Regions from separate parts of the Paenibacillus kandeliae genome, predicted to be linked through region 2. Evidence: riboswitches for the same ligand, from Rfam matches in the RefSeq annotation. Region 2 holds a riboswitch; each other region holds the start of a gene.

Region 1 (8,157 bases), on a different contig from region 2:
TCCCATCGACAAAAACTGGTCGGATACCGAAGCCGCGTTCGAAGCCGCCATGCAGCGTCATATTTCAAATATGGTGATCTTTGGCGCACTTGGTACACGTTTTGACCATACGATGGCTAACATACAGTTATTGGTACGGGCTTTGCAGCATCAGGTGCATTGCGTGATTCAGGATATGAACAACTACATATCGTTGACGTCCACCTCCTCCATCGTGCACAAGCTGGAATACCCGTATGTATCGCTGCTACCGATTACTTCTGAGGTAACGGGTATTTATCTAGAAGGATTTCAGTATCCGTTGGAAAATGCTACGCTACGCATGGGACAATCGCTGGGGATCAGCAATCATCTGGCAGCCGAGCAAGGTAAGGTGACCATCGAAGGTGGTCTGTTGATGATCATTCAAAGCCGAGATTAAACGAAGGTAACGCTTCGCTATTGTTATACGTAAGTACAATAAATCGCAACTATTCTTCTATGAAAAAGAGATGTAAGTCATTGTGACTTACATCTCTTTTTTCGCTATTATTCCACTGTTTTTCAAAATAGCCGAATAACCTGCTCAAATTATCATTAAAATTTTAGCTGCTGTTGATGGAAAATGTAGCCGATTCGCTCCATATCTACCTGCTCAGCGACAAATATCATTCGTATTTAACCAAAATAACGGTGATATATCGTTCGTGCTTCGGCAATATCTTTTGTACCATGCACCATCACCCTACCATCCTGAAAGACGACCATTCGTCTCCCCTCATGCAGTGTCATCGACAACAGAAATGGATTTACGGTCACGTCATGCTCTGACTGCCCTCTCAAGCGACGAGCCGTCTGTGGGAGATCAAGCTGTTGTCGCTGTGCGGGACGAATCTGTACCGTATCGCGTCCGCATAACACTTCACTTTTACTCTGTCCTTCATGACTTAAATGCGGATAGGTCGGATGCTCTCCACATGATGGACAGCCGGTACGACGAGCACTATTCATTTTGATCGAAACCTGCTCATTGCGCCACAAATCAAATGACAATAGTGTTCCCCGCAACTGCTCGCTATGCCCACTGAGCAGCTTTAACGCTTCGGTGGTTTGATGGGCAACAACCATTTGCACAGCTGGTGGAATAATACCCGACGTATCACAAGTATCCCCGCCAAGCGGTGCCGATTCCATCAAGCATTGTAGACACGGCGTTACACCAGGAACAATGGTAAAGGTAATTCCGTAACTTCCCACACAACCGCCATAAATCCACGGAATACGGTGCTTTTGCGAAATGTCATTGATCAGCAGACGAGTCTCAAAATTGTCGGTCGCATCCATAATCAGATCAACGCCGTCCACCCATTCCTCGATCTCATCCGCTGTCACATCAGCGATATGTGCTTCAATCTGTACCGTGGAGTTGATCTGTCGAAGACGATCACGAGCCGCAATCGCTTTAGGGACACGATGTGCAGCATCCTGCTCGGTAAATAGCTGCTGACGCTGCAAATTGCTCCACTCCACATAATCGCGGTCAGCAATGATCACGCGTCCTACACCCGCACGTACCAATGTCTCGGCAGAGCTGGAACCCAGTGCGCCAGCACCAATAATGAGCACGGTTGATTGCAGCAATTGCTGCTGACCTTCCCGTCCAAGTGGTGTAAACAACTCCTGCCGTGAGTAACGTTGATGTGTATCAGCCACAGGTGAGGATACTGGCGGCTCGATATCCTGTTCTTGTTCCTGTTGTCTTTGTTCATCGGATTCTGCCTGATAGAGGGCTGCGGCAGCCTTTTGCTGCTCGTCCTCTACTGTATGCTCCAGTAGATCGTGAGCAACTTCCTGCTTGTCTTCCACTATGCGCTCCGATAGATCCGATGCAGCTTGCGGATTGTCCTTCGCTATATGCTGTGGTAGATCGGATTCAGCTTGTTGACGCTCATCCTGTTGATCCAATGAAGCAGCAGACTGCTGCATATTTCGTTTATCGTCTCGACTCAAGTCGTAATCATCCCTTCTGCAGGGCTGCTTGCCACTGCGTACTGCCGTACCGGAATCATGCCTGCTTCTCTGCCCAATCGACCAGCTTCCACAGCCAATCGCATGGCATTTGCCATACGTACCGGATCAGTTGCACCAGATACCGCTGTATTGAGCAGTACGGCATCAGCACCCAGCTCCATCGCACGCGCTGCATCGCCAGGGGAACGAATACCCGCATCCACGATCACAGGCACAGTCGCATCGCCAATAATCCATTCCAACGAAGACGGATTGAGAATCCCGCGTCCAGAGCCAATCGGTGATGCTCCTGGCATGACAGCATGTACACCGAGCTGTTGCAGCCTTTTTGCCAGCATATAATCATCAGAAATGTATGGCAGTACCGTAAACCCATCCGCCAGCAAGATTTCGCAGGCTTTAAACGTTTCCAACGGGTCTGGTAAAATCAATGCGTCATTGCCGATGACTTCAACCTTTATCATATCACACAATCCAGATGCTCTGGCGAGACGGGCGATACGCACCGCTTCTTCCGCTGTGTGAGCACCCGCAGTATTGGGCAGTAGCTTGTACCTTTTCAAATCTAACCGTTCCAAAATATTCGGTTCATCTGGTCGTTCCAAATTCAAACGTCGGACGGCAAAGGTTAATACTTCTGTGCCTGAAGCTTCTACTGCCTGCGTCTGTATATCCAGATTGCTAAATTTACCAGTGCCTAGCAATAGGCGGGATGAGAATTGATGCTGTCCAATATTCAACATATTAGCCACCTCCTACAAAATGTACAATCTCCAGCTTATCGCCTGCTTCTAACTGAGCCTGCCCATGATCCTGCTTTTGCAAAATCTGTTCATTATGCTCGACAATGACCATCTTCTCCTGCAATTGTAGAATGGTTAGCAATTGCTGTACGGTGCCTGGCGATTCGGTAAATGTTCGTGTATTCCCATTAATAATCAACTCCATAGCCATGTCTTCCTTTCGTTGGCGATTTTTAGTTTGCCCTATATTTGTTCATGATGTAGCAATAGGAACAGATGGAGTGTTCATGTCTTTTAAAGAATGCAAGGCACGCTCGGGATGGAAGCAGCTTGGAATGGCAGCATTGCCACGTCCAGCTATACCATCTGCCATCCATTTCGCTGTTCCAGCAGCGAGCAGAATTCCATTGCGATAATGTCCAGAGGCGATCCATAATCTGGGCATCTGCGGAACAGCACCGAGATATGGCAATTCGTCCGGTGTTCCGGGTCGTACACCCGCCCAGCAGCGTAATAATTCACCCTCGGCAAGTCGTGGGATATAACGCTGACCTTTCATCAACAACTCCATCACTGCTCCCGCTGTAAAGGTTGTATCTCGCTGCCCCGGTTTGCTGGTAGCTCCAACCCAAATGCGATGACCATGCTTTGGAATCAAGTACACCTGCTCACCATAAACCGTATGGTGCAGCCAAGGTGTAGGTGTACGCAGTTCAATCAGTTCCCCTTTAACTGGGATAAAAGGTAAACGCCAGTGTTCCGCCGTTAATAGTCGCGCTGTACCTAGACCAGAAGCCAATACTACATGCTCGCCATATAATACAGCGTCATCGGTCACTACACCACGCACCATACCTTGGTGTCCCGGTTCACGCAGCAACCGAATCACATCATGATCCCGATACATTGCTACTCCTGTAGAAATGGCGGCTCCGACCAGCGCTTCTGTCAGTAGTCGCGGAATAAGCTGCATCTCATGACGGTTATACATCATGCCTCGATCTGCCCGTATATACGGCTCGACTACAGCCAAACGTTGAGAATCCCACCATTCCAATTCTTGCTGCTGACTGGTTTCACTGTATACATCACTCTCTGAATAGGCGCTACTTATATGCTCAGAATTGGATGAAGTAGTGGCTGCATGTTCAATTGGTAAAAGAAATCCTTCACTGCGAAGCCCAATATCGATTCCGGTGCAATCATGCAACCGCTGTGCCAATGCTGGATAGAGTGAACGACTGCTTAATGCAAGCCGCTGTAAATCAGGATGGGCAAAATGCTCAGATGATGCTGCCAGCATTCCTCCCGCCGCACCAGAAGCTCCTGCTGCTGGATGTTGCTTTTCTACTATGGCGACGCTTGCTCCACGACTTTGGCATTCCAGTGCAATGGCTGCACCAATGGCACCTGCACCAACAACGATCACATCGTACTTCCCTTTATTTCGCATGGATGTCACTCCCTCCGCTGGTATGGGTATCGAATGAAACAGGTGGCTGTATAAGTTCGGCTTGTACAGTCCCTATATGTTGAATAGCAGCTACATATTGCTGAACGCTCTCCAACGGAGAGTGAGCAGTAAATATAGAGGACATCACTGCTATACCAGCCACTCCGGCGCTACGTAGCTCGGCAATATGCTGTGGCTGAATGCCGCCAATGGCAATAACCGGAATATGCAATGCTGAGCAGACCTGTGCCAGTTCCTCTATACCGCGCGGCTCCATCCCCAATTTGGAGTTAGTAGCGTAAATATGACCGAATATGGCGTAATGACAGCCTTCCTGCTCAGCTTCTACTGCACGTTGAGCACTGTGGACAGAACGACCGATGATCATTGACGATGGTTCATTAGGACCCGCTGATAACGCACCAACGCTCAGGACGCGATCACTACGATCACTGGAATTATTATAGGTCGGCATGGGTGCAAACTCTGGCATATGTACACCTTTGATACCCAATTCCACAACCAACTCTGGATGATTGTTCACCATGATCTTAGACGCAGGTATTCCTCGTAGCAACATCTGCTGCACGGTCTGCCGAATGTGCTGCTGTGTCCAGCTTTTTTCACGAATATGGATAGCTGTAACATGAGGATGAATAAGCGAGCTGATATGGATGATATCTTGCTGCGATAATGTTCCGGGTGTAACTACATGCAGCTGCATTGTGTCACCTTCTTTGTATCATTCGTTTGTATGAGTAATGGATCGTAGGCGCTGAGTAAGACAAATGTTACGCAAAAAAGCCACTTTCCTATTGGAAAGTGGCTGTTTATTTTATCATTATATAATAAACAGGGTCTACATAGAGATACACCTACACATTCAGTGATCTGTCTGCTGCCCAGAGCAATACCAGATGAATGAGGTGAAATAGAAAAAGTCATTCCATGTAGCAGCTTCTCTACACATCATTTGTATGATTGAATGGAATCATCGTGATCATCATTTGATACACTCATGATCTGGTACATCCATGATCTAATACATGATAACAACGCACCATATAATAGATGATAATGCACTCTATTCCTACCATACTTGATGCTATATAAAGCACGGAATACTTATTTATTTTTCTCATATCGTGTATGCTCTTCCACTTCCCTACGCTGGTATGATCCAGATCAGGTCCAAAGGGTTCGTCAGCAGTTCGCTGTCATCTCAGCCTCTATAGGCTCCCCTAGTGCATATGGATATGCAATTGTCGTTTCAAACATTTTCATCTTAGCAAACCTATTTCAATAAAGCAAATATAAATATAACATCTACCTTTATCAATCGGCTTGCGGCTTAGTTCATGTCATATAGTTGCTTATTTATGTAAATGCACCATCGGTGCATTTTATATTCTGTACTTATGCTTTATCGGCGTACACTTGGCGTGCGGATCACACAATATCGGCTATCATTCCATCAGACGGGAGAATATACAAGAGAGGGCATCTTCAATGCTAGATGACGAATTCGATGAATCGTGGAACGCTCGCCTGCCAGTACTGCTTGCTGCGGCAAAGCTGCATTTTCCTGCTGTTCCAATTGTTCCAACATACCAGAGGTCAGCAAAAAGGATTGTCTGAAAAATTGACCTAGCTGTTGCTCCGGCCAATCCAGAACCAAACGATTACGCATAAAGGATAACAAACGCTGCACATTCCAAGCATCCTGTAGCGGCTGGCAATGATTTAGTGTATACAACTGACGCTGCAATCCAAAGCGACGGCTGATTTCGGTCTCCGTCAGCTTGCCTTTCGGCTGATAGGCACCAATGACTGGCATCCACGATGAGCGCCATTCCCAGTCCGCGTACAACGGATTGGCAAAGAAGTTATGCAGAGATTCCCGATTCTGTCCCAAATTCACTACAACTAGATCCGCCAGTTGCAGCAAGGGAAGCTTATCTGCACCACAACCAGCATCCATCAGCACCAGATCATAATGCTGACTTGCCGCCTGAAATAGATTTTTCCAAAATACCGGATTGCGATTGGCATCATGATGTCCGTACTTGGTTCCTGCTAACAAATGAAGACGATCACGTACAAGTGGAACCATATTATCCGTTACATTGCTTGCATTTAAAATGCCCGATTGCTGTAAATAATGTAGACGATCAATGCCCGGTCCGTTCTTCCAGATGTCTGCTGCTGTCTGGCTCAAATCGGCACTTAATCCATATTCCACACCTTGTCCACGTTCATCGTTATGGCAGAGAAGCAGACGTGCTCTGTATTGCAATGCAGCTGTAATAGCTGTAATAACTGTATGCGCAGACGTTTTGCCTTGTCCATTGTCTGGACTCCAAAACATAACCGTCGTCATATTCACTCCCCCTTATCTCCCTGGCTATCCGTGGGATCATAAGCAGTCGGTTTATGATCCTGTTTGTGCGTTCGTGTGTATACAGGCAGCAGACTGACAGCACATCAGGGCGCAACCGACAACAATATGCCGGTGCAAATGTTCCTTGTAACATGGCGATTCATAATCGCAGCCCTGAAACGGTGGCTGTACAATGTTTGCGGATGGCCCGTATCCATTAACCTTTGCTACGAATAGAGAGTGAACAGGTGTGGTTGAGGTCGCAGATAGCCGTTTAGTACAGCTTATAATATATTACTATTGCTTCAAAGTGATAAAAGAACGAGTCTGGAGTAATCATATGTACCCTATCTGCTCTATAAGCATCTGCGACTTTATACATTCTAATTTGGCAAAACCGAATTTAAAACAGGGAAAGACTGAATCGGAAACGCTTTTTACGCGGAACAGACGGTAAGTAATTGCGCAAAAGAGCAGCTAATAATTCATCGGTGTCTTGCTGCCGATCAAACGGATCAGACTGACATGGCAAGCTATATACATGATCAGTTCCTAGTTCTCTCTGCAATCGTTGTACGGCTTCATCCTGTGCGAGTGGCAGACAATATTGCCACTTCTCCTGTGTATACCGCCGCAAATCCTGAACCATATTCAGTATGTCCTGATACCTCCATTCCGCTCCAGAACCGACTACAAGCGGCAAGTCGGCACGTAAAAACTCCTCTAACCGATCATTGCGCCGATATCCGCCCAGATCTAGCACAAGAAAATGATAGCTACCACTAAGCAGCGACACCACTTCCGCTCGCGCCGCTTCACGCCAGTAATCTACCCCTTCTAGCTCAAACCGTCGCGATTCGCCTAGCCTATCTTGTTCAGCCATTCCCTGCAATGCCACCTGCTGAATGCGGGCAAATGCGCCAGGATAGCTGTTCATTTCGACCAATGCGACTTTATGCCCAATCCGGGCAAGATAATGAGCAATACTGACCGCTGTATGAGTCGTTCCTGTTCCTGATGTCGCTCCGATCAGTGCAATGACCTGTGTCGTCTTGTTCCATTGCAGTATGGTGGAAGAAGATTCATCGTTATGACGAGCATTCACATGCCCAATAGCAAGATGCAGCGCAGTTCTTGCTTCTTGCGCCGACTGAAAACGGTTGGCAGGACTATATTGCAATAGGCGACGCAATATTTGTACAACAGCTGGTTTTATATCATGTCGAATTGCAGCTTCTACCTCACTATGCCACTCACTGTATTTGCCCCCAGTAGACAAGTACAACAGCAATGCTCCCAAACCATACAGATCAGAGCGGTGATCGGTCTGTCCACTACCATACTGCTCGGGTGCAGCAAAACCAACCGTGCCTAACTTTACTGTATCCTGATTTTCTTCTGGCTTAAATGTACGAGCAATGCCAAAATCAATCAAACGAATCTCACCCTGAGTCGTAATCATTACATTGGATGGCTTCATATCGCGAAATACGATAGGGGGATTATGCTGATGCAAATATTCTAGTACATTCAGCAGTTGATCACCGCAGCGCGTAATAAAATCGCCATTT
Region 2 (8,157 bases):
ATTGGCGTATACTTGAAGAGATATATCGATTTACAAAATCATCCATTGTCGAATCATTACCAGAGAGGACGAACCTATTCTTTATGAATTATAAAAAGCAGCAGATCTGGGGTTTTGGTATAGTTTTGCTTTTGGCCGTTGTGTTGATCATGGTGGAGGGACTGATCTTTCAGTACACGTCCATATCCGGGATATGGGGAGTGACGGGCGCCTTGATTGTGCTGCTCATCGCCATCGGCATCCTGATTGCAACGTGGACAATCCGTCGCACAACTGGCAGATTGAAAAAGGTAACAGATGTAATCTCAGATACCGACTTCAAGGCGGCTGAACAGCTGCCACGTTTACAAGTAACTGGCGGCGACGAAATTGCCAATATTGCTACAGCATTCAATGATATGTCTGCCGCATTGGAGCTGCATAACCGTAAGGTGAGAGAGACATCGGAAGAAATGGAAGACAGTAACTGGGTGCAAACTCAGTTCGCTCTCACTGGCAATATTTATCAAGGAATCAACAACAAGTCCGAGCTGGCGGAGAAGCTGATGACCCGCCTTGTACCGCTGCTGGATGGTGCATATGGATTGCTGTATTATACCGAAAATGCAGAACCCGCACACGAGAAATACTTTAAACTGCAATGCTCGTATTCGGCGTATACCGATATGCCAGATGCTGTATCTTCCTTTCAACCCGGCGAGGGCATGATCGGACGTGTTGCCAACAATAAGCAGATGGTCATATTGGAAGCAACGCCAGAACATCCGATTCGTATTCAGACCGGACAGGCGCATCTAACACCGAAGCAAATTGTCGTTGCTCCGATTGTATTCAATGATCACACGCTGGCTGTGCTGGAATTAGGAACATTGCATACCTTTAGCCGTCGTCATCTGCAATTGATTGAGCTGATTTGTGCCAATTTTGGATTGGTGATTGATCGCATTGAGAGTCGGATGAAAGTGGATCAACTGCTGCATAGCACGCAGCAGCTGAATCAGGAGTTGCAGGCGCAGCAGGAGGAGCTTCAAGCCCAGCAAGAAGAGCTTCAGGTGCAACAGGAGGAATTACAGGCAACGAATGAACAGCTACGCGAGCGTAGTCAATTTGCTGAAATGAAGACGCATGAGTTGGAAGTGACGCAGCAGGAATTGGAAGAGTACGCGAACAAGCTGGAAACAAGCTCGGGCTACAAAAGCCAGTTTCTTGCCAATATGTCGCATGAGCTGCGCACGCCGATCAACAGTATTCTCATTCTTGCCCAGCTGCTGGCAGAGCGCGAGCCGCTGCATGATGGAGACGAAGTGGCGGAATACGGTAGTATTATCCACCGTTCCGGCGAGGATCTGCTGGCGTTGATCGACGATATATTGGATTTGTCCAAAGTGGAAGCAGGTATGGTGGATGTGCATTCTGAGCTAGTATCCATTACAGATATTCCAGAAACATTAGGGTATACCTTTGACAAAATGGCAGAGCAGCGCGGTATCGAATTTCATTCTGTCATCGCTGAGGGAACGCCGGACAGTCTACATACGGACGGCAAGCGATTGCAGCAGATTCTGAAAAATTTGCTATCCAATGCGTTCAAATTCACTCGCAGTGGTTCTGTTACTTTGATGATCCAGCCTGCTACGCAGGTGCTGCCTGCCTCCGGTTATAGCGTGCCGTCCGATGTAGAGCATATGATTGCTATATCCGTGACAGATACCGGAATCGGCATCGCCAGAGAGCGACAGCAGCAGATTTTTGAGGCATTTCAGCAGGAGCATGGGGCGGCTACTGAGCGCGATTATGGTGGTACTGGACTAGGATTGTCCATTTGCCGAGAATTCTCGCGCTTGCTAGGCGGCTTCGTGACAGTGGAAAGTGAGCAGGGGAAAGGCAGCACGTTTACTCTATATTTGCCATCCCTGCCGATAGATCAGCAGGATACACCGGATGAGATGCCGCCGCTGGTGGATACAGGCGAGGTCTACCCCGATGCAGGTGTGCTGGCTGGCAAGCGAGTGCTGATTGTGGACGATGATGCACGGAATATCTCCGCATTGGAACGCATGTTAAAAACAAGGGATATGCACGTATTCAGTGCTCCTGACGGTAATCGAGCGCTGCATGTGCTACCGCAGGTGAAGCCTGATCTGGTGTTGATGGATATGATGATGCCGGTTATGGATGGATATGAAACGATCCGTTATATGCGTAGTCAGCCAGAATGGGAGCATACGCCGATTATCGCCCTCACCGCCAAAGCGATGAAGGACGACCGCAAGCGCTGTATGGAAGCAGGCGCGTCTGACTATTTGAGCAAGCCATTGAATATTGCACAGCTGCTATCGATGATGCAGGTTTGGTTGAACCATGAACAGGCAGATGGGCAGGAGTACAATGATGAATGGTAAATAACAGGTTGGCATGAGGCGGCTGTCGAATAGAGGAATGAATTCGTTTATATGCAAAGAAGCCCGGTGGTTGCACCATATGCGTTTATAGCATTTGGTCGCAATCACCGGGCTTTGTGCTGTTTCTTTAGGACAATCCGTAAAACCGCTGTGCGTTAGCGTACAGTAAGGCAGCCGCATCGCCCACATCCATGTTCTGAATCGCTGCCCATTCGCGGCATACATCCACTACCATGCTCGGCATTGTCGGCTTACCAGCGAACATATGCTCAAATGGCCACGGTCCATCTGTTTCGGTCATCACCAGCTCGCGAGGATAGGCAGCTGCCAGCTCACGGATGTCATGCTCATATGCAATATCTGGGGTGAATGAAATGAAATACCCACGCTCCGCCATACGCTGGATCGTCTGTGCCGAGCCTTTGAACCAGTGAAAGTGAGCACGTTCGATTCCATGCTGATCCAGCATATCGCATACGATATCGGCATCCTCGTACACCGCATGCAGCACGACAGGCTTGTCATGCAAACGACCCAAGCGCAAATATTGATCTAGCAGATCAATATACCCTTGCTTATCCAGCGTGGAGCCTTGCGCCGCCCATTCCTGACGGCGATAATACGGCAGACCAATCTCGCCAATCGCTACCATTTCATGTATCCGTGCCTCGATCCATTCCAGCAGTATCTTGGTCTGATGTTGCTGAGGCAACGGTTGCTCTGGGTGATACCCGTACGCTGGTTGAACAATGCCAGGATATTGTCGTGCTAGCTGTTCCGTACGCATACAGGATTCCCGATTCATCGAAACGGCGATCAGCTGCGCTACACCATAACGCGGCAATTCGCGAATCATCGTACGAATATCAGTGTCGCTGTATTGATCCAGATGAATATGCGTGTCGATCCATTTCATCGGCTGCTCACCTCCGCACGTAGCAGATCGGTCAGTCGGCGCCGCAAGGCGACAAATTCCGGCGTATCTACCAGCTCCTCACGCCGCGGTCTGGCAAAAGGCACGGTCACCTTTTCTAGCACATGCGCTGGTCGTGCAGATAACACGTAGATCGTATCGGATAGCAGCAGGGCTTCTTCAATATGATGCGTAATAAAGACGACCGACCGCCGCGTTTCTTCCCATATTCGTAATAGCCATGCCTGCATATCGCTGCGGGTAAAGGCATCCAGTGCGCTGAACGGTTCATCCAGACAGAGCAGCGACTGCGGACCGAGCAAGGCGCGAACAAAGGCAGCACGCTGCTGCATACCGCCGGACAATGTATGCGGATAGGCGTTGCGGAACTCACCCAGTCCAGCGCGCTCCAGCCAGCGCCGTGCCTGCTCCAGCGATTCGCGGCGCGACATGCCTGCCACTTCGCGTGCAAGTACTACATTATCCTCGATATTGCGCCACGGCAGCAGAGCGGGCTGCTGCGGCATATAGCCTGCTTTGCCACGCTGTCCGGTGATAGGCTGTCCATCCAGCACAATTTCGCCATGATCTGGCAGCATCACACCGCCGATCATTTGCAGCAAGGTACTTTTACCGGAGCCGGATGGACCGATAATAGAGACAAATTCGCCTTCCTGTACTGATAACGAGATGTTATCCAGCACATGTAACCGATTGCCGCCTTTGCCAAACGACTTGCCGATACCTTGTAATTCTAAAAAGGCGGAAGAGGATGAATGTGCTGTCGTTACACTGGCTGATGGAACGTCGCGCTTTGACATAGGGATGGAATTCGGTTGACCTGCGTTCAGTATATTGTCGTTATCCACGCTCATTTCCTCCCTGCTCCTGCGGTCGTTGCCAGCGGATGCACCATCTCTCCAGCAGAACAATGATGGAGAACATGAGCAGACTGAGCAGCACCACAATCATAATGGCGACAAACATTCGATCGGTACGGAAAGCAGACTTTTGCAGCAGCATATAATAGCCTAACCCTTGATCACTACTGATCCATTCCGCGATAATCGCGCCCATAATGCTATACGTCGCAGCGATGCGTAATCCCGAAAAGACGGCAGGCAGACTGTATGGCAATTCCAATTTCCAGAAGATCTGACTGCGAGAAGCGCCGATCATTTGCATATAGTTTAGCATGGTGCGATCCGTACCGGCTAATCCGCCCAGCGCGGCAACCGTAATGGGGAAAAAGCACACCAGCACAATAACGATCAGTTTGGACAACATGCCAAAGCCGAACCAGATAATAAGCAGCGGTCCAAGCGCAATAATCGGAATATTTTGACTTAAAATAAGCAGCGGATATAAGGCACGCCGCAGAAATGGAATATAATGCAGCACGCCTGCTACGATAAGCCCTGTTGCCGTACCGATGGCAAAGCCCGATAAAGTCAGCTTGAGCGTCGCCCACGTATGACCGAGCAGCCGATCATAGCTATTCTCCGCTTCGTGTGCAATTTGTAGCGGAGCAGGCAGAATCCAATCTTCAATACCAAACAGCGACGTCGCTGCTTGCCAGAGCAACAGTAACAAAACGACCGCCCCTAAGGGCGGCCATATGCCTTTCCACCATTCACGTACCGTCATGCGCGGTATTTCTCCGTCAGACCGTCCATGCTGATGCCGGTTGGATTATGGGCAATTTTGATCTGGGAAATGATGCTGGGGCTGCCCTTCTCGACGAGTGCTTCGTGCATCCGGCGCACGATGTCCAGCAACTCCTCCAATTCGCCTTCCATCGTCGTTTCGAGTGGATGTACTTCATATTGCACACCGGAGGACTGAATCACTTCAATCGCGGCATCCACATAGTCGTAGGAATCTTCGCCGGGTTGTGTTTTGGGAATAACCTGAATACTGAGCAATGTTTTGGACATGGAATCTTCCTCCTTATTATTTGGATGTAGTGCTTTGCTCGGTCGTTGCCGAAGCAGACGGTAAGAAGTCATTGGTAAATGCTTTGCTGGCATCCAGCGGCTGGTCGAGCAGCTTCTGTTTGTACATCCAGTCGGCATAGCCGGTCCAGACGGATTCTTTTTGCAGACCCCATTGGGAAGCGTCATCCTGATAGCGTGGCGACAGCCATTTCTGGCTTGCTTTGACTAGCTCTGGATCAAGATCGGGAACCGCCTTGATCAGAATATCGGCAGCCTTGTCAGGATTAGCAATGGCGTACTCATAGCCTTTGGCTGTAGCGGATAGGAACGCTTTGACCAATTCAGGATCGTTTTTGATTTCATTTTCGTTCGTTACGATCACTGGGGTGTAGTAGTCGAGATTGGGCGAGTAGTCCTTCACATACAGCATATCCAGTGGCTCGCCGCGCAGCTCGGCTTCGATCCCTGTCCAGCCGTAGAAGATCCATGCAAAATCAATTCCTTTTTTTACAGCTGTAAAATAATCGGCATCACCGATATTGACACTTTTCACCTTGCTGACATCACCACCGTCAGTGTCCATGATCGATTTCATCACTGCTTCCTCAACCGGAGAACCCCATGCGCCATAGGATTTGCCTTCCATATCCTTAGGCGACTTGATGCCGCGATCCACCGGAGCAGCAAAGCCAGACGTATTATGCTGAATGACAGCTGCGATGGATACGAGCGGCACATCCTGCACACGCGCCTGTGTCACGCTCTCCTGATAGCTAATGCCAAACGGCACCTGACCAGAGGCAACCATTGTATCCGCACCGCCTTGACCAGGCTGGATAATCTTCACATTCAAACCAGCATCCTTGTAATAGCCCATCTCCTGAGCGACATACAGACCGGTATGGTTCGTATTTGGCGTCCAATCCAGTACAACCTGTACATCTTTTAGCGCTGTTCCGTTGTCTGTGCTGCCACTGCTATTCTGACTATCGCTGCTGCGTTGTCCGCAGGCAGTCATGATCAGCAGTAGAGTCAGTAGGATCAACAGACCTGCTTTTTTGCGTAATGTCATCATGTTTCGGTAAGACTCCCCTCTATAAATCCTGCTTAAAATATAAAAAAAGCGCCCCGGACTGGGACGACATAGGTGCATATATGGAGTAGACATACATGGCATGCTTCACTTCCTACGCTGGCATTATCCAGATCAGGTATAAGGGTCTGTATGATGGACATACACTCTCAGCCGGCTCCCCAGCTCCCCTAGATATTTATGCGCTTTTTCTAGCTGTAATTATAGACGAGCCGCGGATAACTGTCCAGCAGGTCAGCCGCGAGCACAGTAACGAATATACTAAGCACGCGCATGGGTAACTGGCGGCATGTATCCTTCCGCTGCTGAACAAGTATTCCTGTGAGATAGAGATGGAGATGACCTTTCCAGAGACGGTGGCATTCGACAAGTCCATTTTCAAAAACAAGGTGTAACAGGTTCACTGCCAGCTACACCGGGTATGTATGAAAGGAAGTATTTTTTTAACCATAAACGGATAACATTTGTATATATCCGTTGTCATAGGACGAATGAACCTGAGCGATCAGGATAAATGTCCGTGATAGGAGCAGTATCTGCAAGAGCCAAATAACTATGTCCCGATACGCGAAAGGAGCTTGATTATGAGTACATCCACCGAAGAACAAGCAATCGTCAAAGCCCTGTCCAACAATCCGTTTTGTGCATTTGGTACGGTAGAGGACAACAAGCCTAAAGTTCGTTATATGGCGCTTTACAATGAAGGACTGAATATCCATCTGGCAACGGACCGCAAAACCCATAAAGTCGAAGAACTAGAGCAAAACCCGAATTGCTACCTGTTGCTCGGTTACGAAAAAGGCGGCAACAATGAAGTAGTTGAAGTGCAAGCTACAGCTACCGTATCCGACAATGCAGAGCTGAAGCAACGGGTCTGGAAGGACAACTTTACGCAATGGTTCTCAGGACCAGATGATCCAGATTATGTAGTGCTGGATATTAAACCACAAACCATCGAATATACCGATCAGGACGGCAACAAACAAACCTGGCAGGGCTAATCCTGCCGGTTGCGCCTGAGTCTACGACATGAGATAGGTACGTCTGTCGTATTTTGTTACACAGGTGAATCCCCGTCGTAATGGGCATTCGTAAAATCCGGTGACGAATTTTGTAAATTTCTATCGTGAAATACAAAATTCCAAACCGGATTTTTTGTCATTTTTTGTTTCCAAAATAAGGATAAAATAGGTACTGTAGGAACTTGAAACATAACACGAAATTAAGGTATAACCAATATAATACTAACAATTTAATATAAACGACTAAGATATATAGAACACCTATAGAGGAAGCAGCATTCGTTCGCAAATCAAACCATACTATAGCGGGAGATAACGAAGGAAACTATGCCCGTAACTAGATAGACTGTGCAGGTTGGAAGGGATATTTTACGGGAGGTGTTTTCCTTGGACCTGGAAAAGATTGAGCAGCAAATTGAGCAGGAGCGCCGCATTCTAAACCAGATGGCAGCCGAGCACGGTATCCGAGATCACCGGGTCATCGACCAGTCCGAGCAGCTGGATCGCATTCTGGATTCTTATTTGCAATGCAAGCAGCGTAAAGGGAAGGAGACGGCTCATGAATGGAATAAAAATTGCTGATTCTACCGCCGCTATCTCTGGTGGCAGGATCTTGAAATCAAACGCCGATTGGCAGCTTTTTGCCGATAGGGCGTTTTTTGTTGTGCGCATCAAGATAGGCACAACCGCAAGGGCTGCAAGGAGGCAACCGTCATGGCATTACGCTGCGGTTTATGACTGAAAACAAGTTTATTGCACACGCATGAAGGGAGCATCATACTGTGAACAA
Region 3 (8,157 bases), on a different contig from region 2:
TCTGGATTCAGATACACATGTCGCACCATCCAGTAGCCCGCATAGTTCACGGTCACATACAGATATGCTAGCGGGATGAGGCAGGTGAGCATATACCGGCGTTTATCCGCGAATTTCAAAATGACCGTCGCTCCGATGATCAGCCCGATGGATGCCATCAGCTGGTTGGATACGCCGAACAACGCCCAGACCGAACCAATATCCCCGGAAAAGAGCAGATAGCCCCACGACAGACATGCCAGCGCACTCGCCAGAATCGCGCCCGGTATCCAGTCCAGTCGTTTGAGCGGCTTGTAAAATTCACCGAAGAAATCCTGAATCAGATAGCGCGATACCCGTGTACCAGCATCAACCGCCGTCAGAATGAATACCGCCTCGAACAGAATAACAAACTGGAAGAAATAAGAGGCGAGACTGGCAAACCACGGAATACTTTTGAAAATATACGTCATACCGACCGCCAGCGTTACCGCACCACCGGTTCTGCCTTCCAGATCCATGCCAATTTCCCGACTCAGTTCTGCCAGATGCACCGTCTGCATTCCGAGTGTATCGAACACGGCTGGGCTGGAATTGATGGCAAAATAATCAGCTGGCTGTAGCGAAATGGCTGCAATCAGCGCCATCACTGCCACTAGACACTCCACCAGCATCGCACCAAAGCCAACCGACTTAATATCCGTCCAGCGCTGTAGCATTTTCGGTGTCGTACCAGAGCCAACGAAGGCGTGAAATCCTGAGATTGCCCCACATGCAATCGTGATCGAAATGAACGGCCAGACCGGTCCCGCGAGAATTGGTCCGCCGCCATGAATGAATTCAGTTACCGCCGGAAAGGAAATCGCCGGATTGACGATAAAGACCCCGATGACCAGCGCCACGAAAACGCCGATTTTCATAATACTGCTCAGGTAATCGCGCGGTGCCAGCAGTAGCCACACCGGTAGCGCTGCCGCGAAGAAGGCATATACAGGAAGGATGATTGCCAGCGTCGACATTTCCAAAGTCAGCCACTGTCCCAGCACCGAATGCTGTATCCACGGTCCAATGCCAACGCCCACCATGATCAATAGAAAGCCAACGATGGATGGCGTTTTCAGATCGCCTGTCTTTTTGTAATACAAGCCGACCATCATCGCAATCGGTATCGTGATCCCGACGGCAAAGGTTCCCCACGGATTGCGTTCTAGCGCATGCAGCACGACGAGTGACAGACCCGCCATCGTAATCGTAATGATGAATAGCATCGCAAGCCCAGTACAGAATCCCGCGACTGGTCCTAGCTCCTTTTTCGCAACTTCGGACAGCGATTGCCCGTCCTTGCGCATGGAGGCAAACAGCACGACCGCATCATGCACCGCACCGCCGACGACCGCACCAACCAACAGCCAAATCAGACTTGGCAAATAGCCAAACTGCGCCGCCAAAATCGGTCCCACCAGCGGACCCGCCGCTGCGATGGCTGCAAAATGGTGTCCAAACGAAACGACCTTGCTCGTCGGTACATAGTCCTTGCCATCCTCTAGTCGATAAGCCGGCGTTTGCGATTGTTCATCCATTTGCTTGAGCTTCAATACTTTGACCGCCATAAATGTTCCGTACAGGCGGTAAGCAATCAACAGAATACAGATCGTAGCGATCATAATCGGAATTGCACTCATTCTGTGTTCCTCCCCTTGACTTCACATTGCAATCTACGCCTTTACGATAGCAAATGTAAGCGTAATCATAAGGATTTCACGATGAGATGCAATATATGCCGGATGAGTTACACAGAGACAAGGCTCGGATACATGTTGTTCCGCCTTACCTTGCGGTGCTGATTTAAGATTTCGGTCTATCGCGCCGTGGGATTAAACTGTATCTCAATGCGATACAACTGTCTTGTGTAAATAGGGCTGCATCTGTATGTGCTTCATCTGGTACGTTTCTTGTCTGTCTGCCATGCAAGAATGGCTCAAAAACCGAGCAAATCGCGCAGCGTTTTTACATAGTTGCGGCTGACTGGTATCCGCGAATCGTCGCTCATCAGCAGCAGATAGGTGGAGTTAAACCAAGGCTGAATTTCCATAATACAGGACAGATTCACGATATAGTTACGATGCACACGCACGAAGCGGCTGTGATCAAGCCGCTGCTCCATCCGAGTGAGCGGTTCGGCGCTTTGGAATGCTCCCTGCGTAGTATGGATCGACATTTTACCCTCCTTGGATGCGAGCACGACTATATGATCCATATCCAGCATCATAATCCGGTCGTCCAGCGATACCGCCAGCTTCTTGAGTAGAGGAACTGCACTGCCAGACATGGAAATGGCAGATTCCTGTTTGAGCATCAGCAGCTTGTCGAGTGCTTGACGAATCCGTCGCTCGTCAAACGGCTTCAAGATATAATCCAGCGCATTGAGATCAAATGCCTGCAACGCATACTCGTCAAATGCCGTCGCAAAAATAACAGCAGGTGGACGATCCAGCTCCATCAACCGCTGCGCTAATTCCAGCCCATTGTGCTCCGCCAGCCCAATATCCAGAAACACCAGTTCCGGTTCGAGCTCCACAATGTCTTCCCATGCCTGAGGCAGATTATCCGCTTCGCCGATCACCTGTACCTTTTTACTTCGTTTGAGCAGATAAATTAGTTCATCCCGCGCCAGCGGTTCATCCTCCACAATAAAGGTTTTGAGCATGGACCATGTCTCCTTCCTATGTGTGCGTTGGCAGAGCGATACGGAAGAACGCCGACTGCCCTTCGATGCTTGAGGGATACCAAAGTCTGCTTCACACGCATCCAGCATTTCTAACCGCTGCTGGAAATGGTCGTTCCTTTGCATCCATTATGTATAGGCGACAGCACTGCCGCCATGAGAATCGCAAGATAATGTCAGTGTAGCATGTAAGCGTATACCATTCTATATGATGTCTATTACATAGCGAGTAGATAGCGGGCAGTATAGGGGCTTGTCGCGATCTGTCTACTTCTATAAATACAGCTACCGTTCTCACTCACTTCGCCACTGCTTATTCCGCTTCCTTGTATATATTCGCCGATCACAGCAGGAACGAAAAACAAAGCCTATCAGGCATATACAACAGGGCGTATACAACAAAAAGGACAGGAGGCAGCTGTTCTGCTTGTCCTGTCCTTTGCCATACATCTCTTATGTCTACAGTGATGGTGACAGCGAGATCAGAAGAATCAGCGCCGCTGCCATAATCAGCAGACCCAATGCGTAAGCATAGTCCCTTTTTGTCATCACTGGCTGTACATAATACGTCCGCTCCCGTGTTCCCGTAAACCCGCGTGCTTCCATCGCAATCGCAATTCGCTCCGATTTGCGCACGCCCTGCGTAAATAACGGCAGCGCATACCGCATAAATGCCTTGCCACTGTTGCGCTGACGATACCCACGAATCCGATGCGCTGCCTTCATCTGCTTTAATTCGCTCTGAAATAGGGGGATAAAGCGAAAGCCTGCTAGCATGCCGTATGCCCATTTGGGCGACAGTCTGCATTGATGCACCAGACTCATCATCAGTCGATTCAGATCCGTGGTAGAGGTAAAGAGCAGTCCATACGTGACAAATCCGAGCATCCGCAGCCCGATCAGCAGACCGTTACGCAAACTCTCCTCACTCACTCGAAACCACGCCCACTGCCACAACACCTGCTCCCCTTTACCAAATGCCGCTAGCATCCAGAACACCATTACGAAGAATAGCAAATACGGCACCAGTCGGCGCAGCAGATACGACGGTGTCCAGCCGCCCAGCGTCACACCGATCACTACCGCCAACAGCCATAACACCAGCGTCAACACTGGGTCTTTGATGCCCATGAGCGCGAACATGACCAGCAGATGCACGAATAGCTTGCACGACGGATTGAGCGTGGACAGCCATGAACCATTACTTTTCATATGACATGACGCTCCTTCCGCTCCGTATGCAGCTGGTAGCACAGCGGTGGAATGATACTGCTGTCACGCAGCAGATGTGGATGTAGAAACAGCCCCGCTGGCGGTCCATCATACGCGATACCACCGTTGGAGAATAGCAGCACCCGATCTGCATAATCATCCACCAGCTCCATATCATGCGTCACCATGACAATCGTCGTTCCTTGCTGCTGCCGTTCTTGCAGACGATGAACCAGCTCGGCGGATGTACGCGCATCCTGACCGAAGGTTGGTTCATCTAGCAGCAGCAGCTTTTGGTCAAATAACAGCATTGTCGCCACGCTCAACCGACGCTTTTGCCCCAGACTCAGGGTAAATGGATGCTCATCCGCACTATCCTCCAGCCCGAATTCGTGCAATAGCTGCATCGTCTTCTCATCAATCTGCATCTCATCCCAGCCGCGCTGCCTACCGCCAAAGGCGATCTCGTCATACACCATATCCGTCACGAATTGCAGCTCAGGATTTTGGAAAACAAAGCCTGCTTCGTCGTATAAGTCACGATCATACCATTTGCGCAGCTCTTTCCCTTGAAATAGAATGTTGCCAGATAACGCTGGTTCAAGTCGCAGCAGACTTTTGAGAAAGGTACTTTTGCCACTGCCATTTTCGCCGACGATGGCAACCCACTCGCCCGGCTGACAGCTCACATTCAGCTCGTTCATGACCGTACGACGACCGTAGCCGATGTTCAGTCTGTGCGTTTGCAGGATCGGTGCTGTCATCTTGGTCACGTCAGTTTGCCGTGGTTGCGAAAGTGGAGCCTCGCTGGATCGCTTCACGGGATGGGAATCAGCGCTGTTGCTGTTTATTCTAAATTCCAGCTGCCTTGTCAGCTCTAGCGCTAGTGGATGAGCGGGATTGGAACACACGTCTTCCCAGCGGTACGGAAACAAACGCGGCAGCCAGATACCCGCTGCCTCCATCTGCGTTCGGTACTGTGTCATGATCTGTGCAGGTGCACCATCGGCGATCAGTTGTCCGTGTGCATCTAGCAGAATGACTCGATCCATCCATTCCACACAGCCATCCAGTACATGCTCCACCACGATCATTGTGTGACGCTTCTCCTGACCCAGCCCTTCCAGCAGAGCGAAGATGTCACGACGACTGGCAGGATCAAGCTGCGCGGTTGGCTCGTCGAAGAACAGCACCTCCGGCTCCAGCGCCAGCAGACAGGCAAGTGCCAAGCGTTGCTTCATACCGCCAGACAGCGTCTCGATATAGGTATGACGATCCACACGCAGACCAACACGCTGCATCACCTCGTCGATGATATGATCCATCTCGGCACGCGGCACAGAGCGATTTTCCAGACTAAACGCAATTTCCTCATCCACCCTCAGCATACAAAATTGCGAATCCGGGTCCTGAAACATTACGCCGCAGGCAGGCTGACGAAATACATCTCCCGACAACTCCGCCTCCTGATGCTCTGGAATTATACCTGCCAACACCCACAACAGCGTAGACTTACCGCCGCCGCTAGGTCCGAGAATCAATACCTTTTCCCCCTGCATAATATTCACATTCAGCTGATGCAGCACCGGCTGCTCCCGATTGTAAAAGCGTACCGACATGTCCCGGCAACCGACATACAGTTCTTGATCGTCAGGATGCGATGCCATGAGCATTTCCTTTTCTGCGGCGCGATTTCATCATTTCGTACGAGTCCAGCACGCCAGTACGACCGAGTGCCTCGACTACCATCTTGGCAAGCAGACCACCGAGAATGATGCCGCTAATCACCTGAATGCCCAGCGTCAGTAGGAACATGGTGGTTGTGTAATAGCCGAATCCGTTGGCGATCACGCTGTACACCATACTGCCAACCGCTGCCAGCGCACCTGACAGCATCATCGTCCACACATTGAATGTGCGATATCCAAAGATGGCAAAGGCGATCTCTGCACCCAGCCCCTGAAATACGCCGATCAACAGCGCCGACAATCCAAAATGACTACCAGTCAGCATCTCCACCGCCGCTGCCGCCACCTCGGCGATTAGCGCTGCACCCGGCTTGCGAATGATATACGCCACAATCGGGCTGGCGATCACCCAGATGCCGAACATAAAGCCTGCGCCAACCGGACCGACTACTGCCGAGATCGGAATCCATAGCGTCGACCAGCCGAGATAGATCACGCCGCAGGCAACGGATAAAATGACGGTCAGCACAACCTCTTTCATTTTCCAATTCCAGCTCATACGGTTGCCACCTCCAACGATACTGGCCAATCCTGCAAGGTATATGCCATATCCCAGAACATATATTCAAACTGACAGCTCAGTATAAAATGCTGCTTCATCCGCTCACGATGCGCTGGTGTAGTCTGCTCTGCCAGCTCATCCAGCCGCTGACAAAAGCGTGCTGTAATGCTGTCCGTCCGATTGCCATAGAAGTCGATCCATTCGTAAAAGGGATGACTCTGATCCGGCTTCACTTCTTCCCACAGCCGTGCACCAATTTCCCAGTACGTCCATGGACAAGGCAGCAGCACCGCCAAAATATCGCCCAGATCGCCCTCCTGCGCAGCGGTCAGCATATGGCGGATATAATGATGCGCGGCTGGAGCGAGCGGATACCCTTGCAAATCTTCATATGCTACACCTGCCACCTTGCAAAAGTTGTTATGCGGGTGAATCTCGCTGTGCAGCACAAACGAAATCTGCTCGTTAAATACCGCCATATCCTCGCGCCGCTCACACTTAGCAATCGCTGTTCCATAGATGCGCATAAACGCATTCAAATATTCAAAATCCTGCTTCACATAATGCGCCAGCTGCTCCGGCTGCAATGTACCCTCTGCAATGCCCCGCACAAACGGATGATCAAAAATCGCCTCAAAAATCGGATCTGCCGCCTGACGAAGCTCCTGTGAAAAACTCATGATTCATCTCTCCCCTGCCTGAAGTGTGTGAAAGCACCTCCTGACCGGAAAATGGATCGCTATCGACCAATATACGCAAAAAAGCCGCCCCAAATGGAGCGGCAGTATAAACGGCATCAACACATTGATCCCTGCACGGTCTCCACTTTCCTACGCTAGTACGAACTAGATCAGGTTCCAAGGGTCCGGGACAATCCCGTCTCAGCCAGTATATGGCTCCCCTAGTGGTCTTTCGATTATGAGCCCTGCATCAGTGCCTATCGAAGCATCTGATGCAGAACTGTTTAATTGCCTTTTACTCTACACAGCGAGATTCTGTCTGTCAAGCCAATATCCTAGCGATCCGATGTCCATACGCTTATCTTACAAATTGATACGTGTCCTTCGGATACTTATTCCACTCATAAGACACATTGAACTGATTCGATCCATAGCCGATGCCATCTTTACGCAAAATCGTGCCGCCGTTTGGCAGTATTTGATTTTGCGAAGTAGGATCGCCGATCACATCCAGCACGGTGTTCCCACGCTTGAGCACGACACCAGTCAGATTGTAATCGGCTGGCGAATAGATCATTACCTCGTCATTGTAATACGAAGCTGCTGTAATATCGAAAAAGTCATAAAATGTGGAGTTGATTACGATGTAGTTCATCCCTTGCGATGTGCCATCGTACACTAACGGAAGGGTAACGCTGCTGATCGTATTCGTTTGTTTCATCCATTTGTAGAATGTAAGACTGTAATCTTTATTTTTACTTGCAGCGGAGACTGTATTCATCAGCAGCACAATTCGTCCATTGGAGCCCTCTACATATTGCGAGAAGTACATATCCTTGGTTGTGATCGGGTCCTGCTTCACCACGAATACGACAGCGCGTCCATCCGCCCCAATCACCCACTGCATCACAGGTAGCGAAGTGAGCTGTAGCATCGAACCATTCAGCGCTGTAGGACCTGTAAACGTAGAATCTGCTGTACCCATGTACGTTGTGAAGGAGGTCTGTCCTGGGAATAAATCGGACAGATCATAGTCCATCGCATTCATACCATATTTCAGATTCACTGTAATGACTGACGTATTCACCAGCAGTGCATTACGCACATTGAGGGTATATTGAACCGTTCCACCATTCCCATCATCCGCTGTAAGGGTAACAGTTGTCACGCCGCTAATCGTGCCTGCTTTGAGCGTGAGGGTATTGCCGTTGACCGACGCATTTGCCACATCCGTATTGCTGGAAGTCAACGTATAGGTCAGTGCGTCTCCATCCTCATCATTGAACAGTTGACTCAGATCGTAATCACGGT
Region 4 (8,157 bases), on a different contig from region 2:
ATTTCGCAATCATAGATGAGCAGCATCGGCTCCCACTGCTGTTGAATGTCTTCCGGCTGCATCTGCACCATACTCCGAAAGCGAACCAGCTCCTGCTCTGCCTGCGACAGCTCTCCACTACGGGTCAGTATCACGATGCGATTGTTCATGATCGTACTCAGCATATCACTCTGGTGCTGCGCATGCACGAGATGTGCCTCCGCCATTGCCAGTGCGGTCAATGCCTCCTGCGTCCATTCCATGGAATAGCAATAGCCGCTATACAGCACATATAAACCGGATAAACGATAGAACATGCGTTGTTCATAGATGTGTAATGTAATCTTTTCAAAAGAATGTTTGGCTTGCTCCAATTGCCGAGTATGTATATATGCTTCCACACGAATGTGCTGCGCGGTCAACCACAATTCGCTTCCCTGTTCCAATAACGGTAGCCATATGTCCAATTGATGCAACACATCATAATATTGACCTAGCGCGCGAAAATTCTGGATTTTATAAAAGAGAAGCGCTTGCTGAAGCGGTGCTGGCAAATGGAGCGTATCGGGACGCCCAAACTGCTCCAGATAAATGTTCAAATACGACTGATGTAGATAATGATACGCATCCTGATCATTGAACTGCTGATAGTAAGTCGCCTTCATTAGCGCGGTCGTTAGCTCAATCGTTAGCGCAGGATGTCGATCCGGTAGCTCGTTTACACTCTGCTCGGTAATGGACGATGCCTGCGCTGTCAGCATATTCAAAATCCGCTCGGCTTGTTCTAGAATCGGCTGCTCGGTATTGTCGGTCTGTGCAATATATTCCGTCTCCACGCCAAGCCGCTGAGCGATGGCTTCCGCCAGATCATCAGGCAATGGATAGCGACCAGCGAGGATATTAGAAAAGTGCGCCTGTGTCACCAATCCGTCGGTCAGCTCTTTGCGGGACATCTGCTTCTTGTCGCAGAGGTATTGTATTCGTTCCTTTAACATACAAGGTTGCTCCTTCCGACATCGCGTGAGTCTGTGCTCCTGTGTGGATGGTTTTATGCTTTTGTCTAATAGAACGAGCCGGCAGTACGCTACTGCAAGTGCATCAACTGCGGCTCTAGCAGACACAAGAGATTTTCAATCCCATTATAGGCAAATGCACACAGCAACTCAAATGATGCGGAACCACCTTCCACCGCTAATTGTCGGAGCGGCTTTCAGGAAGGCAAGTGCTCCTTTATCACTTTTTTCAAATGACGTGCTGCTGTCGACGGTTCATTCGCCGCAGCAATAGCAGAGATAACAGCTACTCCATCTGCACCGTCCGTCAGTACTGGCGCGGCATTCTGGTCATGAATTCCACCGATGCCGACCAGTGGGATATTCAACCCAGAGCGACGCAATTGCTGAATGACTTCTGTACCGCGCACTGGCTGCGCATCGTCTTTGGATGTGGTTGGATAGATCGGACCGATGCCAAGATAGTCGGCTCCCGCAGCGATAGCACGGCTAGCTTCGGTGAGCGAATGAGCGGATACGCCAACGATTTTGTCAGGACCGAGACGATGACGAATCCATGCTGCAGGATCGTCATCCTGCCCTACATGCAGCCCATCCGCATCCAGCTCCAACGCTAGCTCTAGATCGTCATTCACGATAAATGGCACCTGATGTTGTCGGCAAATCTTCTGCAAGCGTCGTGCCAACTCTACATATGCCGAACCTTGCAGCGCCTGTGTCCCCTTTTCCCGATATTGAAATATAGTAATCCCGCCAGCAATTGCCTGTTCCAACACATGCTCTGGCGATTGGCTGCAATTCATACTGCCCATCACAAGGTAGAGCGGCAAACGCTCACGTATCCAATCCATACGTGCTGCTGTGCCTGTGGAGGGGATAGCGATGCCAAAATAGGAGGGAGTGATCGTCGGCGATTGGCTTGGTACTGGATCCCTTTGTGTAGGCGTATCATTGGCAGTTATGTTCCGATGTGCATGTGGTTCGCCTGTTGGCGACGCGAGATGATCGTTCGCTTCATGAGAAGATGGTTGCTGACTCATCGCAAAGCACCCCTTTTTCGATAAGCAAAATGATTGGTTGGTCCGTGTACCGAGCCGATGCCAAGCCCGTCTTCAATCGCTGCGTGTACGAAGGCTTTGGCGGTTTGTACGGCTTCCAGTAATCCGCTGCCTTTGGCAAGTTCGGCAGTCATAGCTGCTGAATAGGTGCAGCCGGTTCCGTGGGTGTGCGGAGTGTTCACACGCGGACGCTCTACATAATGGAAGTGTGTGCCGTCGAATAGTACATCCACTGCCTGCGTAGTGGATGTATCATGCCCGCCCTTGATCACCGCGGCGCGAGCACCCATCTGTACAAGCTGCCGTGCCGCCTGTTCACGCTCGCTCAGTGTACGTATCGTATTGCCGGTCAATAGCTCCGCCTCGGGTACATTGGGCGTAATAACTGCTGCCAATGGCAACAGCTCCTGAATCAGCGCTTGGATCGCCTGTTGTTGCAGCAGCACCGAGCCGCCTTTTGCCACCATGACTGGGTCAATGATCAGCTTGCTCCATTGATACTGTCGTACCGCTGTTGCCACTTCGCGAATAATCTCGGCGCTGAACAGCATGCCGGTCTTTACCGCATCCGGTTGTAGATCATCCCCGATGGAATGCAGCTGAGTAATCACGCCCTCACGCTCGACGGGATATACGCCCTGCACACCGGCAGTATTTTGCGCGGTCACCGCAGTCAGCACGGACATGCCATACACGCCTAGCTCTTGAAAGGTTTTCAAATCTGCCTGAATCCCTGCCCCGCCGCCGCTATCCGAGCCAGCAATCGTTAATGCCTGATATATACGCATCCTATGCTCCCCTTTCTGTTCCATCTATGGAATGTAGCTGAGACATACGCGCCCGCTGCTGTACTTGCTCTGGCGTAACCGTATTTAATGCGTTCAACAGTTCCATCTGAAAACTGCCTGTTCCGCGCTGTCCAGCATTCTCCGCCGCCAGCTCCGCAGCTACGCCGTAAACAGTCAACGCTTCAACCGATGCTTGCAGCCATTGCATCCGACTGCCATCCGTCACCGCAGCAAAAGCAGCCACCACCGAGCTAAGCAGGCAGCCTGCGCCCGTCACTTGTGTCAGTAGCGGATGACCGTTGGCAATGCTGTATACCTGTTCCCCGTCCGTCACTAGATCCTCTGCACCTGTAATCACTACGATGCAGTTCAACTGACGCGCCGCACGGGTCGCAAGCTGTACTCGATCCCCATCTCCACCGCCTGCATCCACACCTTTGATCTGCCATGCTTCTCCGACAACGTTTGCCACCTCCGCCACATTGCCGCGGAGTATATCAACGCGTACCTCTTCGGTGATCTGCTGTGCAGAAGCAGTACGATATGGCGTTGCTCCCGCACCTACTGGGTCGAATACGACGGGTACACCCGCATGATTCGCCGCTTTGCCCGCCAGTAGAATCGACTGTACCACATAGGGATCAAGCGTCCCGATATTCAGCATGACTGCCCCCGCCATCGCTGCCACATCCTCCACTTCCTCATGTGCAAATGCCATAAATGGCGAAGCGCCTAGTGCCAGCAATCCATTCGCAGTAAAGTTCGTAACGACAACATTGGTAATATTGTGAACAAGCGGCTGACGCTCCCGTACCGTTCGCAAAAAAGACATGATCGTTCCTCCTTCAAATGTTTTACAATGAAAATAAACGCAAAAAAACCCACCGTGTTCTCCGAGGAGACAGGTGGGTCGTATCCTTTCACCAGAAACCGCCATCTCTTGATGCCAATGGCTGCCTATTGCATGAACGAATCGATGTTCCACTTCCCTCCGCTGGTATCATCCAGATCAGGTTCCAAGGGTCCAGAATCATCTTCCGTCTCAGCCGTTAGGCTCCCCTAGTGAAATGTATAGGATATGCAGTTTTACTTAGTTCGTGTGACAGTTGTTGCACGTTTACCATATCATGCTCATGCGCATTTGGCAAAGTGAGCGTGCCTATCACTAGCAGCTGAGATGCTCAGATCATCCAGTGCTGCCACTGCGTCTGTGCGGCTTCGCGCTCGGCAAGCCATTGACGCGTATGATCCAGCAGCTCGCGCCGATGTGGACCAGAAGAATACGTATGATCCGCTTGGAAAATAATCTGCTTATCGCAGCGACCCTCCGTGCGCGTCCAAAACTCCTTTTGGTATAGGAACGAATAATCAACCGGAATCACATCATCGCCCGTACCATGTACGACTAGCACATCGCCTGTAAAGCGGCGCGCTTCCTGAAATGGTTGAAAATTGCCTAGCGATTCAAAATAAACCGGTGTAAATGTATAGCTCTGATGATCTGCTTCCCCTTCGATCACCGCCTGCTCATACGTTTCGCGACCGACAATTTTGACAATATCGTTAAATGGATGACCAACCGCCGACCAGAGCACCAGATGATTGACGCGGCGATCACGAACCGCAGTCAGCAGCGCTACCGCGCCACCCAGACTATGACCCAGCAGCGTTACACGCGTAGGATCAATATCATTGCAGTTGACGACATAATCCAATACGGTACGCGTCTGCTCCACCATGGACTCAATACCCTGCTGCCCATATTGACCGCCGCTCTCGCCGCAACCGGCATAGTCGAAACGAACAACCATGTATCCGTCTGATGCCAGCTCACGCGCACTGTTTACAAACAGCCGATCTGTACCGATGCGACTGCCGATAAACCCATGACAGATCACAACTAGCGGTGTTCGCCCTTTCCCCTTGCCTTCCGCTTTGTGCTCCTGCGCAGGGTAATGGATGCTAGCTGCCAGATCTACATCATGATGACGAATCGTAATATTCCGTTCCATGGTAATTCCTCCTTGTCTGTATGGTTGCTATAGGGGCTGGGCTTGCTCAGCGTCCCGTATCTTTTCGTCTGTATTACCTCTATCACCCTATACCCTATACTCTGCTGTCTTCCTGAAAGCGCAAGAATACGAGTTTTTATTTAAAATTAAATAATTCCGATAAGTTTAGTGAGTTTTATTCTTAGTTCCTATAATATCATTCTGCCGAGTGAATTGTCAATCTAGCGAAAGTGTGGCAAAATAGTGATTTCCGGGTTCTAAATCTATGTGGGTACGAAGGGCTGCAAGCGCTCTACCTGCGATGTGTCCATCGGCATTCGTATGTGCCAATCTGATATGACCGATAGGCGTAATTCCGGGTAATAGTGAATATACATATCCTGCATAACAGGTATGATCCGCATATGATTCCATGAGGTTCGCCTTTGGATGACAGGCGGTTTCAATATCATGAAACGATTGAGAAATGGAGGAACAGCTATGAGTACAGTGCGTCATTTGGTTAAAGACATCAATGTGATCCGGGATCAACTCAATCAGGAGAATCTAAACTATTACGATGATGTGATCGTGTATGTTCGTGATGCTCGGATCGAGCGCCAGTCCGGCGAGGAGCTGCTGCTGGAAATGGGACAGCATCTGCTGGATGCGCAGAAACGGAAGCAGAGCGCGGTACAGCTGTTCGGCAAGGACTCCGACACATATGCCACTCAGCTGATCGAGAATTTGCCGGAACGCCGGCAGCTCAGCAAACCGATGTATTATGTGATGATCGTATGGATTGCGCTGACATGGGTATTTCTACTACAAGCACTTGCTGGCTTTTTCAAAATCAATGTCAGCGGCACCGGTGTCGTTGGCGAGATCAGTCTATCGACACTCGTACTGGTTGCCGCCGGTGCCATCGTGCTGGTCGAACTGGTTACGCGTGTAGCCAATCAGCCTGTAGAAAAGAGCGATCTGGATCGTCCGCGTATGCAAATCAACGCTCGCTCGGTACTCACGTACGTGGTGGTTCTGGTAGTGATCATCGTGGTCGGCAACTACCTGCGTCATGTGATGCCCGTCGTGATCATTTCGCCGTGGCTAAGCCTTGTATTGTGCATAATCGGTATTCTGGGGCAAAAGTTTATCTTTATGCGCCGCTGACAAAGCATCCATCCTAAGAAATGAACAAAGGGCATCTTGTCGCAACATCGCGGCAGGATGCCCTTTTGATTGTGCGCGTGCGTTAGAATATCATCCGTACATCCTACAAAACTGCAACCTGTCGCTAGGATCACTCGTCGGTAAAGGTGAAGGATTACGCCAATCCTAGGCTGGATATATGCCAGCTTGGTCATCCTTTTTCGCTTTGACGTACGATTCAGGCAGTGCCAGTTCCGTCATTCGGTGTCAATTTTGTTCCATTCACTGAGCGGGAATGTGGTTATATAACGAGAGATCATTCTCTTATCGGAGCACGCTGTGCGCTGCCGCAAATCACAATCATCAAAGGAGCTGTCATTATGAGAAAAACAAGTCTTTTGCTTGCCAGCCTAATGCTGATCGCCATTCTGTCCGCTTGTTCGGGCAAATCGGAAGCCCCCGGTACAACGACAACACCGGAAGCAACTGAAAATTCAGGCAACACCGCACCAGAGACAGGCAACAACACTACGCCAGAAAGCACACCATCTGCTGAAGAAGCCAAAATCATTGCCAACAAGCAGTTGGTACTAAATATGTATAACGATATACTAAACGGACATCAATTGGACAAAGCCGACCAGTATCTGGCGGAGGATTACATTCAGCATAATCCATACGCTGCCACCGGACGTGAAGGCTTCGTATCGTTCTTTACGCCATTTATTAAAGAAAATCCAGATTATAAAGTCAATCTGCGCGGTATGATCGGTCAGGGCGATCTAGTGGCAGTCTTCACTACGCCAGACACAGCCGCTGCCGCAACAACCACAACTGATTCTAATGAATCATCCAGCAGCACCGAATCGGCAGCAAACACTACAGCTGCCACACCGGGCGCTGTGGTAGACATTTACCGAATCGCTGACGGCAAAATCGCTGAGCACTGGGATGTATCGCAATCGGCTGGCAGCAACACCGATGCCGCAGCTCTGCAAAACTTGTTGCCATCGACATCGACCGAAGTGAAGCTTGCCAATACGGATCGTGCAACCGTAGCCGCAAATGCTAGCTTTGTCAGCAACTTTTTCAAAAGCTTCTTCAATGAACACAATACAGATATTGCTAACGAAGCCGTCAACGAAAACGTAACCCAACACGGCTCCGATATTCAAAACGGTCGCAGCGCGCTGATCAGCCACTACCTGACTCAGTTCCGCTCCAACCCCAACACCAAAGCAACCGTAACCAACACCATCGCCGAAGGCGATCTCGTTCTGGTACACAGCCACATGCAAACCAGCGACACCGACCGTGGCAACGCCGTCATCACTATCTTCCGTGTCAACGACGGTCAAATCGCTGAAATGTGGACCTTATCTCAACCCGTCCCAGAACAATCCGCCAACGACAACACTATGTTCTAAAGCGCCATCCACTATTCCAAAAAACCTTATCCTTCACACCCCCGGCAGCCTGCCCACCGCAGGCTGCTTTTTTCATTCCATTACCCTTCCCTACCAGAGTAGACAATGAGATAGTGTGGACGATGCACGGAGCGGAGGAAAGGGAATAGGGGGAATGACCGACTTTGGCGTGTGAACATCTACCTTCTCTCCATCAACGATGTTCACACGCCACCGGAGGACATCCCCCTATCCCTTTCCGAAGCGCCCCACTGCATCCCACAACCTACCCCATTGCCTTCCCTCCCCACCATTATGATTCTTAAGTAACATAAAAATCCGACCTCGTTTGTCCGATGTTATACATAGGCAACCTTCACCGAAGGTTCAACCAACACAGAAAAGGAGCTTTCGAGGACATGCAACTGAGACGTATTCGTAATCTAATCATTGTGCTGCTCTACATATCGATTGCCTTCGTCGTCACCTTCTATGTGCTGAGCCTGAAATATCCTCACGCCTCGGCATTCTCGTACGAAACGTGCCGAGCGACCTACGATATGCAGGACGATCTATTCCAGACATTGAATGGCGATGCACCGGAAGCCGATCAACATATCGCTTCTGCAGCCGAGCTTCCTGTCGTGCCAGCAACTCCTAATGGCAAAGCCAGCCATGTAGCGGTACTCATGTACCATTACGTCGTACCTGAAAAATACAATGTCGAGCCTAACAATGCTCGTATCAATCTAGAAGCATTTGAGCAGGGCATG

Evidence for each region. Region 2 has a riboswitch for thiamine pyrophosphate ahead of ABXR35_RS15035 (ABC transporter substrate-binding protein). Riboswitches for the same ligand answer to the same signal wherever they lie in the genome.
Region 1: linked by a shared signal. The riboswitch ahead of ABXR35_RS09135 (thiamine phosphate synthase) and the one ahead of ABXR35_RS15035 (ABC transporter substrate-binding protein) in region 2 are both predicted to bind thiamine pyrophosphate.
Region 3: linked by a shared signal. The riboswitch ahead of tenA (thiaminase II) and the one ahead of ABXR35_RS15035 (ABC transporter substrate-binding protein) in region 2 are both predicted to bind thiamine pyrophosphate.
Region 4: linked by a shared signal. The riboswitch ahead of thiM (hydroxyethylthiazole kinase) and the one ahead of ABXR35_RS15035 (ABC transporter substrate-binding protein) in region 2 are both predicted to bind thiamine pyrophosphate.

What each region holds. Positions count from the first base shown of each region.
Region 1 covers NZ_JBFDUZ010000001.1:2,143,920-2,152,076, forward strand. Annotated here, with positions in the region: gene ABXR35_RS09110 (thiamine diphosphokinase) at 1-421, shown strand, start outside; gene ABXR35_RS09115 (MoeB/ThiF family adenylyltransferase) at 658-1,989, opposite strand; gene ABXR35_RS09120 (thiazole synthase) at 1,986-2,753, opposite strand; gene thiS (sulfur carrier protein ThiS) at 2,755-2,958, opposite strand; gene thiO (glycine oxidase ThiO) at 3,007-4,206, opposite strand; gene ABXR35_RS09135 (thiamine phosphate synthase) at 4,196-4,930, opposite strand; TPP riboswitch at 5,352-5,459, opposite strand; gene ABXR35_RS09140 (hypothetical protein) at 5,681-6,586, opposite strand; gene ABXR35_RS09145 (serine/threonine protein kinase) at 6,990-8,157, opposite strand, start outside.
Region 2 covers NZ_JBFDUZ010000002.1:283,185-291,341, forward strand. Annotated here, with positions in the region: gene ABXR35_RS15010 (response regulator) at 201-2,402, shown strand; gene ABXR35_RS15015 (TatD family hydrolase) at 2,530-3,318, opposite strand; gene ABXR35_RS15020 (ABC transporter ATP-binding protein) at 3,315-4,136, opposite strand; gene ABXR35_RS15025 (ABC transporter permease) at 4,177-4,962, opposite strand; gene ABXR35_RS15030 (thiamine-binding protein) at 4,959-5,252, opposite strand; gene ABXR35_RS15035 (ABC transporter substrate-binding protein) at 5,269-6,324, opposite strand; TPP riboswitch at 6,419-6,527, opposite strand; gene ABXR35_RS15040 (pyridoxamine 5'-phosphate oxidase family protein) at 6,930-7,346, shown strand; gene ABXR35_RS15045 (Spo0E family sporulation regulatory protein-aspartic acid phosphatase) at 7,755-7,949, shown strand; gene ABXR35_RS15050 (hypothetical protein) at 7,927-8,109, shown strand.
Region 3 covers NZ_JBFDUZ010000005.1:102,182-110,338, forward strand. Annotated here, with positions in the region: gene ABXR35_RS20540 (carbon starvation CstA family protein) at 1-1,661, opposite strand, end outside; gene ABXR35_RS20545 (LytR/AlgR family response regulator transcription factor) at 1,958-2,686, opposite strand; gene ABXR35_RS20550 (energy-coupling factor transporter transmembrane component T family protein) at 3,164-3,916, opposite strand; gene ABXR35_RS20555 (ABC transporter ATP-binding protein) at 3,913-5,583, opposite strand; gene ABXR35_RS20560 (ECF transporter S component) at 5,567-6,163, opposite strand; gene tenA (thiaminase II) at 6,160-6,846, opposite strand; TPP riboswitch at 6,977-7,079, opposite strand; gene ABXR35_RS20570 (S-layer homology domain-containing protein) at 7,205-8,157, opposite strand, start outside.
Region 4 covers NZ_JBFDUZ010000003.1:444,204-452,360, forward strand. Annotated here, with positions in the region: gene ABXR35_RS18295 (helix-turn-helix domain-containing protein) at 1-974, opposite strand, end outside; gene thiE (thiamine phosphate synthase) at 1,190-1,843, opposite strand; gene thiD (bifunctional hydroxymethylpyrimidine kinase/phosphomethylpyrimidine kinase) at 2,029-2,838, opposite strand; gene thiM (hydroxyethylthiazole kinase) at 2,840-3,670, opposite strand; TPP riboswitch at 3,808-3,909, opposite strand; gene ABXR35_RS18315 (alpha/beta hydrolase) at 4,020-4,850, opposite strand; gene ABXR35_RS18320 (DUF1129 family protein) at 5,331-5,999, shown strand; gene ABXR35_RS18325 (nuclear transport factor 2 family protein) at 6,359-7,405, shown strand; gene ABXR35_RS18330 (polysaccharide deacetylase family protein) at 7,804-8,157, shown strand, end outside.